Regions from separate parts of the Brevundimonas sp. LPMIX5 genome, predicted to be linked through region 2. Evidence: predicted binding sites of a transcription regulator. Region 2 holds the regulator's gene; each other region holds the start of a gene.
What was found. Region 2 encodes LexA, which represses DNA repair genes until DNA is damaged. Its sites were predicted from a motif close to ATGTTCNCNANNTGTTCT; they were not measured.

Region 1 (3,206 bases), on a different contig from region 2:
CCAGGTCGGACAGGTCCAGGTCCGCCACCGTCACTGTCTCGACGTTCTCGCTCGCCTCGGCCGCCACCCCGTCACGCGCGAAGGGAAAGTCGCACGGCGTCAGTATGCAGGACTGGGCGTACTGAATGTCCATGTTCTCGACGTTCGGCAGGTTGCCGACATTGCCCGACATGACGACGTAGCACTGGTTCTCGATCGCCCGCGCCTGCGAACAGTAGCGCACGCGCAGATACCCCTGCCGGTTGTCGGTGCAGAAGGGGGTGAACAGGATGCGCGCCCCCTCGTCCGCTAGGCGCCGCGCCAGTTCGGGGAACTCGGAATCGTAGCAGATCATCACCCCGATCGGCCCGCAGTCGGTGGGGATGGCGTGGACGCGGTCGCCGCCCTTGATGTTCCACCAGTGGCGTTCGTTCGGCGTCGGGTGGATCTTCTCCTGCTCATGCACCGAGCCGTCGCGCAGGAAGACATAGGCGACGTTCTGGATGTCGCCGTCCTCGGTCCGCGTCGGGTGCGAGCCGCCGATGATGTTGACGTTGTAGCCGACCGCCAGCTCGCGCATCGCCTCGACGAAGCGCGGCGTATAGCGGGTCAGGGCCTCGATCGATTCCGCAGGCGTCAGCTTCTTCGTCTCCAGCGACAGCAGCTGAAGCGTGAACAGCTCGGGGAAGACGACGAAGTCGGCGCGATAGTCCGACACCACGTCGACAAAATATTCGACGTTGTCCATGAACTCCTGAAAACTGCCGACCTTGCGCATTTGCAGCTGGACGGTGGCCACGCGCACCGTTTCCTTGACGGCAAAGGCCGCCCCCTTGCCCGTCGCCTCGACATAGTAGGGGTTGCGCCAGACCCAGCGCGCCGCGTGACCCAGCGACGCCTTGTCTGACGGCAGATAGTTCAGCAGCACCCCCGCCGGCTCGAACCCTGAACGCTGGTGAAAGGCCATGATCGGGTCCTTCACCTTGCGGTCGCGCACCGCCTCGACATAGGCGTTCGGGTCGGGATAGGCCGAGCGGCGGCGCGCGAGGCCGGGCATCCGGCCGCCGAAGACGACGCCCTTCAGGTTCTGCGCCTCGCACAGGTCGCGGCGCGCGTCATACAGGCGCTGGCCGATGCGCAGGCGGCGCCGGGCGGGGTCGACGCAGACCTCCATCCCATACAGCCACTCGCCCGCCGGATCGTGGCGCGCGCCATAGCCGCCGCCGGTGATCTGGTCCCAGGTGTGCGGCCCCATCGCCGACTTTTCGTCGATGCGGAAACTGGCCGCGTAGCCGACGATCTCGCCCTCGAACTCGACCACGAACTGGCCGTCCGGATAGGTGGCGATCTGGCCGCGCAGCATCCCGGCCGTATAGGGCGGCATATCCTTATACACCCGCGCCACCAGGGCGTTGATCCCGGCGACGTCGCCCATGCGGGCGTTGCGGATGGTCAGGACGGCGGGCTTGGCCGGCTCGGCAGGAAGGGAGGTCTCAATGTCAGTCATGCCGCCCTAACGCGCGAGCTTGGCTGTTGGATCAATCCGGCCGACAAAAGAGACCATGCGTCAATTCCGGTCGCGTCACCCAAGGATGTTCCTGTTAAGTTCACGAGAACATCTTGCGAACAAGAACAAACCATGTCCATAGTCGGCTTCACCAAGGGAGCGGGTCCGTGGCGGGTCTCTCCCGAAGTCAGATGGGAATCATGGCAAGGGAGAGAAAACCAATGTCACAGGCGGCACTGAAGCTCGTGGGTAAAGAAGACAGCGACAAACAACGCGCTCTAGAGGCGGCGATCGCGCAGATCGATCGCGCCTTCGGCAAGGGCTCGGTCATGAAACTGGGCAAGGCCGGACAGGTGGCCGAGATCGAAAGCGTCTCGACCGGCTCGCTCGGTCTCGACATGGCGCTCGGCATCGGCGGCCTGCCGGTCGGGCGAGTGATCGAGGTGTTCGGTCCCGAATCCTCGGGCAAGACCACCCTGGCCCTTCACACCGTGGCCGAGGTCCAGAAGAAGGGCGGCGTGGCCGCGTTCGTCGACGCCGAACACGCGCTGGACCCCGTCTATGCGCAAAAGCTGGGCGTCAATCTGGACGACCTGCTGGTGTCGCAGCCCGACACGGGCGAACAGGCGCTGGAGATCGTCGACACCCTGGTGCGTTCGGGCGCCGTGGATATCGTGGTGGTCGACTCCGTCGCCGCCCTGACGCCGCGCGCCGAAATCGAGGGCGAGATGGGCGACAGCCTCCCCGGCCTTCAGGCGCGTCTGATGTCGCAGGCCCTGCGCAAGCTGACGGCCTCGATCTCCAAGTCGAAGTGCATCGTCCTGTTCATCAACCAGATTCGTCACAAGATCGGCGTCATGTACGGCTCGCCGGAAACGACGACGGGCGGCAATGCGCTGAAGTTCTACGCCTCGGTGCGCCTGGACATCCGCCGCATCGGCGCGATCAAGAACCGCGACGAGGTGGTCGGCAACACCACCCGCGTCAAGGTGGTCAAGAACAAGGTCGCCCCGCCGTTCCGCGAAGTCGTCTTCGACATCATGTACGGCGAAGGCATCTCCAAGATCGGCGAGATCATCGACCTGGGCGTCAAGGCGGGCATCGTCGAGAAGTCCGGCTCCTGGTTCTCTCATGACTCGACCCGCATCGGCCAGGGCCGCGAGAACGCCAAGGAGTTCCTCAAGAACAATCCCGACATGGCCGCCTCGATCGAAAAGGCGGTGCGCCAGTCCACAGCCAAGATCGCCGACGACATGCTGGGCGCGCCCGAACCCGACGAGGGCCAGGACATGGAAGGCTGATCCGTCCCATCATTTGAACGCCGTCACCCTCGGGCCTGACCCGAGGATGACGCCAGGAAGCGCCCCCTTCCGTTCCAGCCGGGATCGCGCGGACGATCCAGTCCTCGGGCAAGCCTGAGGATGACGGCGGGACAGGCGCCTTCCGACACAGCTTCTCCGTTCGCCGCCGCGCGACCCGCCTACCGACCCCGCGTGGCCGGTCGGACGGAGATCGGCCCGCCCGACCTGCTTCGGGCGGGCCTTTTTTTACGCCACCCTCTCTCCCGCTCATCCCGGCGGACGCCGGGACCCAGTGCTTTGGCTTCAAGACGCAGCGGTCAACAGATGGCGAGGCGCGCGGTGCTCTTGCTGGATCCCGGCGTCCGCCGGGATGAGCGGGGATTGAGGCACGCCGCCAACCCGCCTCTCCGCGCAAGGGC
Region 2 (3,206 bases):
GACGACCGGTCATGAGACGTGGATCCAGGATCCGGATCTGGACGCCATGCGCGATTCCGGGCTGGCGCATATCCTGTCGATCTCGGGCCTGCATATGGCGGTCGTGGGCGGCTTTGTCTTCTTTGCGGCCCGCCTTCTGGTTGCGGCGTGGCCGTGGCTGGCGTTGCGTGTGTCGGGCAAGAAGGCGGCGGCGATTGCGGGGTTGATCGCGGTCGGGACCTATCTGGTCATCTCGGGCGCGCCGCCGCCGGCCGAACGCGCCGCGATTACGGCGTCGATCGCCTTTCTGGCGATACTGACGGATCGGCAGGCCGTGACCATGCGGGCGCTGTCGGCAGCGGCCTTTGTCGTCCTGTTGCTACGGCCCGAGGCCGTCGTGACGCCGGGGTTCCAGATGTCGTTCGCGGCGACGGCGGCTCTGGTCGCCCTGGTCGAGGTCTGGCCGCGTCGCATCCGCGAACTGTCCGTTCCCTGGCCGATCGCCGCCGTTCAAAGGTTTGCAAGCTGGCTGATGGCTGCCTGCGCCGCCAGCCTGGTGGCGGGCATGGCGACCGGGCCGTTCGCCATGCAGCACTTCAATCGCACGGCCGTCTATGGGCTGATCGCCAATATGGCGACGGCGCCGCTGGCGGATTTCGTCATGATGCCCATGCTGGCGTTGGGTGCGGCGCTGGAGCCGCTGGGGCTGGGCGCGCCCTTCCTGTGGGCGGCGGGTCAGTCGGTGGACGCCATGCTGGCGATCGGACATTGGGCGGCCAATCTGCCCGGCGCAGTGAAGGCGATTTCCAGCGCCCCTGCGGCGGCCCTGCCGGTCGCCTTTCTGGGTATATTGTTTATGTGCCTGTGGCGCGGATGGTGGCGGTTGCTGGGGCTGCCTTTTGCGGCCGCTGTGCTGATCTGGCCGCGCGCGGCGCCGCCGGATATCTGGATCGGCGATGGTGGAGCGAATGCAGCCTATCGGCTGGAAAGCGAGGCGGTTGTGGTGCGGCCTGCGGTTCGCAGGTTCGCCATCGATCTGTGGTCCCGGAGACGAGGGCTGGAGCCCGTCGCGCGGTCGCCCGAGGGTTGGGTCTGTAAGCGTTCTTTCTGTGCGCCGGACGGCGGAACGGGGCCGCTGGCGCTGTGGTGGGGCAAGGCGGCGCCGACGGCCGAGCAACTGGATCAGATGTGCCGTAGCGCGCAGGTTGTCAGCGTGCGCGCCGTGATCACAACCCTGCCGTCGTCATGCCAAGGGCGATTGGTGCTGGACGGCGCCGACTATGCGCGCGGCGGTTCGGTGGAGTTATGGCGCGATGACGCCGGCGGCTGGCGCGCCTTGTGGGCGGCCGAAGTGCGGGGCAGGCGGCCGTGGAGCGGGCCTCTCTCTTAACCCGCTCGTCCCGGCGGACGCCGGGATCCAGTAAGAGCCACATGTGCTGTCGCTGGCCAGGGGAGGTCGGCGGACAATCAAACGGCCCCGCTTGCGGCCAAAGCACTGGGTCCCGGCGTCCGCCGGGATGAGCGGAAAGAAGGCTCGTGGCGCCTCTGCCCCGTCCTCAGTGATACCGGCGCAGCAGGCCGACCAGCTTGCCCTGAACCTCGACCTGATCAGGGCCGAAGATGCGGGTCTCATAGGCGCTGTTGGCGGGTTCCAGCGCGATGGACTGGCCCTTCTTGCGCAGGCGTTTCAGCGTGGCTTCCTCACCCTCGACCAAGGCGACCACGATCTCGCCGGAGGAGGCGTTTTCGACGCGTTTGATAATGACGGTGTCGCCGTCGAGGATGCCGGCCTCGATCATGGAATCGCCTTCGATCTCGAGCAGATAATGCTCGCCCGCGCCCAGCATGGCCTCAGGGACCGGCAGGCGCTCGCGTTCGTGCTGGATGGCGGCGATGGGGGTGCCAGCGGCGATCTTGCCCAACAGGGGCAGGTCGCGGACATCGTTGGCGGCCTCGGCGACGGCCGGTCGCGGGCCCAGGCCGCCGCCCTGGATGACGTCGGGCTTAAACGGGGCGCGGCCTTTTGAGGGGGCGGCGGTCGTCGCCTGTTCCGGCAGCTTCACGACTTCCAGCGCGCGAGCGCGGTGGGCCAGACGGCGGATGAAGCCGCGTTCCTCAAGCGCCGTGATCAGGCGGTGGATGCCCGACTTGGACGCCAGGTCCAGCGCCTCCTTCATCTCGTCGAAGGAGGGCGACACGCCCGTTTCCCGAATGCGCTCATGAATGAACATCAGGAGTTCGTGCTGTTTCTTCGTGAGCATGGCGGCGAATCCAGAACAAGGCGTGAACCGTTGGTGATGTTCTGTAAGTGTTCTGGTTAAAAGTCAACTAACGCCACGCTTAAGGCTCTCAAAGCAAAAACCCGCGCCTGCCGTTCGACGGCGGGCGCGGGTTTCGGTCCGTGCTGTGCTGACGTTAGCGAGCGGTCGGGGCGCCGTCCTTATAGCGCTCGAACCATTCGATCATGGCGTTCATGCGCGCGGCGTTCTGGGACGGACGGACGGCCAGGCTGTGGCCGACGCCGGGGATCTTCACCAGGGCCGTGGGCACGCCGCGCAGTTGCAGGGCGGTGTAGTACTGCTCCGACTCGCTGACCGGGGTGCGGTAGTCCTCGTCGCCGACGACGACCATGGTCGGGGTCTTGACGTTGCCGACCAGCGACAGCGGCGACCGGCGCCAGTAGGCCTCCGGGTTCTCCCACGGATATTCACCGAACCAGTAGCGGGCGAAGAAGGCCGGGTTGTCGGCCGTCAGCACGAAGCTGGCCCAGTCGATGACGGGCTTCTGGACCACGGCGGCCTTGAAGCGGTCGGTCTTGCCGACGATCCAACTGGTCAGCACGCCGCCGCCCGAGCCGCCGGTGACGAACAGGCGGTGGGGATCGGCGACGCCTTGAGCGATGACGGCGTCGACGCTGCTGATCAGGTCGTCATAGTCGTTCGACGGATAGTTGTGGTGGATCAGGTTGGCGAACTCGTCCCCATAGGAGGTCGAGCCGCGCGGGTTGACCGAAAGAACGGCGTAGCCCGCAGCTGCGAACAGCTGGTTGTCGGTGGCGAAGTGCGGGCCATAGGCGGCGAACGGGCCGCCGTGGATTTCCAGCACCAGCGGATAGCTCTGGCCCTCGACGTAGTCGGCCGGCAGGGTCAGCCAGCTTTCGACCGCGCGCTGGTCGTGAGACGAGGCGACCTGAATGCGGCGCACCTCGCCCAGGCGGCGGGCGCTGA
Region 3 (3,206 bases), on a different contig from region 2:
TGCGCCTCGACCCGGTTGTCGACACGGACGCACAACCAGTCCAGCCGTCTGGCTCCCAGGCTCAGGATCTCCAACGCCGCGCACAGTTCCGAGGCGAGCGCCGTGACATGGCGCTCGAGGGTCTCCGGCGCGCCGATCGGCTCCCCGAACACCCGCGACACCGTCGGGATCTCCGGCGCCTCGACCGGGACGAGCGGCTCGTCCACACGCCCGTAGGCCTGGTCGATGCGACGGCCGAGGTCATGACCGAACCGGAGCGTGAGAGGCGCGCGAGGCCGATGTGCGACGTCGGCGATCCGGTCGAAGCCCATCCGGTGCAGATGCGCGATCAACGCCTCCGGAAGCCGCAGCGCCGCCAGCGGCAATCCTGCGATGGCGGCGTCGACGGCGTCGGGCGCGATCATACGGTGCGCGCGTCGGAAGCGGACCACGGCATGGGCGGAGCCATAGGTCGGACCGATCGCGGCGTCGGCTTCAATGCCTTCCTCCTTCAGGCGTAGGATCATGTCCGCCAGCATGGCGGCCTCCCCGCCCTGAAGGTGGGCGGCCCCGGTGGCGTCGATGGCGAGGCCATCCGGCGGATCGGGCTGGCAGACGGGGGCGTACCGGCGCATGGCCCAGACGGCGAGACGACCGAGCGCGGCCTCGTCGCCCGCCGGATCCGCCACCCGAACGTCGAGGCCGGGGATGAGGGCCTGAGCCTGGGTCGCCGCCATGCCGACGCGTGCGCCCTGGGCCAGCGCCGCCGTGTTGGCGGCGAGCACGATCCGACGGCGCCCGGACCGACCCGCGAGGATCAGGGGAAGCTCAGGCGGCGGCGCGACGTCCGCCAGTCCGCGTCGCAGACGATCGACGGACCAGTTCGGCAGGTAGAGCGAGACGACCCGTCTCATCACAGGCTTCCAAGGTGAAATCCGCGGCCTCGGCGCCGCGACAACGGATGAGTTCGACGAACCAGCGCGCCCGCCCCACGCCGGGCACGGGCAAGGGCGAGGAGGGGGCCGGGCTGATGCGCCAGCGCGTGGCGGAGGCGGTGTGCTGACCGAAGTCGGCGGCTTCCGAAGCCCGTCGCCATCGGCGCACCGCCAGACCCAGGCCGCCCGAGTCTTCGGCGGCCAGTTGCAGCCGTCGGGACGCGACGAGACTGAGGCGGGCGGTCTCGGCCACGACGGCGGCCAGACCGGGATGACGAAGGCCTTCCTCGAAACAGGCGAGAAGGGAAGGCTCGTCCCCGGCCTCGACATAGATCACCCGGTCCGGCCCCAGACCGGCCTGACGCAGGGCCGGTGCGAAGAGGTCGGGGCGGGTTACGCACCACAACACCTGGCCGGGCCGCCGGGCGGCGATGCCTGCGGCGAACAGGGCGGCTGCGGCGCCGTCCACGGCCTCCTCGCCGCCGCCTGCGATCTCATGAACGGCGCCCAGTGAAAGACCGCCGCTGGGGAGATGGCGATCGAGATCTTTCACGCCGAAGGGCAACACCCCGGTGGTGTTCCGGCCGCCCTGTTCAAGGGCGCGGATCCGATCGCGCAGGATGTCGAGCCCGGCAGGCAGGCGGGCGCGCATGAGAAGCCTCCTGTTCCCAAGGCTGATGAATGTTCCTGTAATGTTCTGGTTCTGTATGATGCGAAGAGTCAACCTTCGCTCATCTCTTATCCCCTTCGCCGGACGACCTGTGGACCGCGCGCCAGGACGGCCAGGGACGGTCGCCGCTGGCTTTTTCAGCGAAGTCGGCGATCAATGGGGCGGTAGACGGAGGTCCGCATGTGCAACGAGTATCAGCTCATCCTGCCGTTCGACGAGGTGATCGAGACCTTCAACCGAACCGGCGACCGTCTCGTCTTTCCCGGCGGCATGCCCAACTTCGGACCCATGGCCTCGATCCGTATCGGCGACCGGGCGCCCATCATCACGCGAGGCCCCGATGGCTCGCAGCTGATCGTGTCGCCCTGGGCCTGGAAGTCGCCACAGGGAAGACCCGTGTTCAACTTCCGATCCGACGGTCGATCCTTCGACGGCGTCACCCGCTGCCTGATCCCCACCGACGGCTTCTTCGAGTTCACCGATGCCGAGCCGGGTCAGAAGCGCAAGACCAAGTGGCGGTTCACCATGGCCGACGCGCCGATCTTCTGGGTCGCCGGCCTGGTTCGAGACGGCGCCTTCGCCATGCTGACCACCGAGCCGGGACCGGACATCGCCCCCTACCACGACCGCCAGATCGTCCTGCTGAGACCCGATGCGGCCCTCGATTGGCTGGACCTGCGCAAACCCGAGGCCGAGCTGCTGCGCCCCCTGCCGGAAGGCAGCCTGTCTGTCGAGAAGGTCTTCCCGGAAGCGGCATGAGTTCGGCAAATCGTCACCGACCCAGATCCTGACCCAGATGCTTGCCGCTGAGGACCTGGGCGAAGCCGCGCGCATCGAGCGAAAGCGTGACCGCTTTTCCCACGGTTGGCGGGGTCTCGCCGACACCCAGCCGCCCATAGTGTTCGGAGCCGTCAGCGGCGCGCACCACCACATAGGCGGAGCCGCCCAGTTCGTCGTGGAAGCCGGTCTTCACGACCTTGCCCTGGACCGGCGCCTTGCCCAGCTGTTCCGCCGACCGCGCGCCGTCAAGACGCCGTTGGTTGAGGGTGCGAATGACGTCCTTCGAGAGCTGCAGCCTCCGAAGTCGGGCTTCCATATCCGGGGCCAGCCGGAAGCGCCGCCCTGTTCGTTCGGCGAGGCCCAGGGTCTCCAGATGGCGCAACCGTCCCCGGGTCAGCGCCGTCCAGGCGTCAGTGCCCCCGATCCCGTCATCGACACAGCCGTTGTTGTCCGCAGCTGCCAGGAGACGGCGGTCGAAGGCGGTGAACCGGTCGGCCTCGGTCTCACGCCAGACCCGCCGTTCGGCGTCCTGACGGCTCAGGTCGCCGAGCCGCTCCTGGGCCACTTCCTGGGCCCGGGCGCGAAAGCCGTAGCCGATGTAGTCGCGCGGAATCACGAGGTCCCGGCCGTCGCTTCTCCGGCCGCGCACAAGCACATGGGCGTGCGGCTGGTCGGTGTCGAAATGGCAGACGGCGATCCAGTTCAGACCCGGTTCTCCAAGGTCGTCGGCGACCCTCGACATGACCTCCCTGGCGAAGCCCTGGAGGTCCGAAATCCGATCGCCGTGCTCGGGTGAAATGATGAAGCGAAAATGGTGCCTGTCCTTCGCCCAGCACTCCGTG

Region 1: the regulator LexA is predicted to act here: its motif matches at 1,592-1,609, upstream of recA (recombinase RecA).
Region 3: the regulator LexA is predicted to act here: its motif matches at 1,596-1,613, upstream of D1604_RS07105 (ImuA family protein).

Annotation. Positions count from the first base shown of each region.
Region 1 covers NZ_QWTZ01000011.1:82,654-85,859, reverse strand. Annotated here, with positions in the region: gene D1604_RS11340 (bifunctional GNAT family N-acetyltransferase/carbon-nitrogen hydrolase family protein) at 1-1,486, opposite strand, end outside; gene recA (recombinase RecA) at 1,708-2,787, shown strand.
Region 2 covers NZ_QWTZ01000002.1:496,478-499,683, reverse strand. Annotated here, with positions in the region: gene D1604_RS03415 (ComEC/Rec2 family competence protein) at 1-1,369, shown strand, start outside; gene lexA (transcriptional repressor LexA) at 1,536-2,240, opposite strand; gene D1604_RS03405 (S9 family peptidase) at 2,395-3,206, opposite strand, start outside.
Region 3 covers NZ_QWTZ01000005.1:31,351-34,556, forward strand. Annotated here, with positions in the region: gene D1604_RS07100 (Y-family DNA polymerase) at 1-893, opposite strand, end outside; gene D1604_RS07105 (ImuA family protein) at 808-1,566, opposite strand; gene D1604_RS07110 (SOS response-associated peptidase family protein) at 1,765-2,343, shown strand; gene D1604_RS07115 (DUF3363 domain-containing protein) at 2,357-3,206, opposite strand, start outside.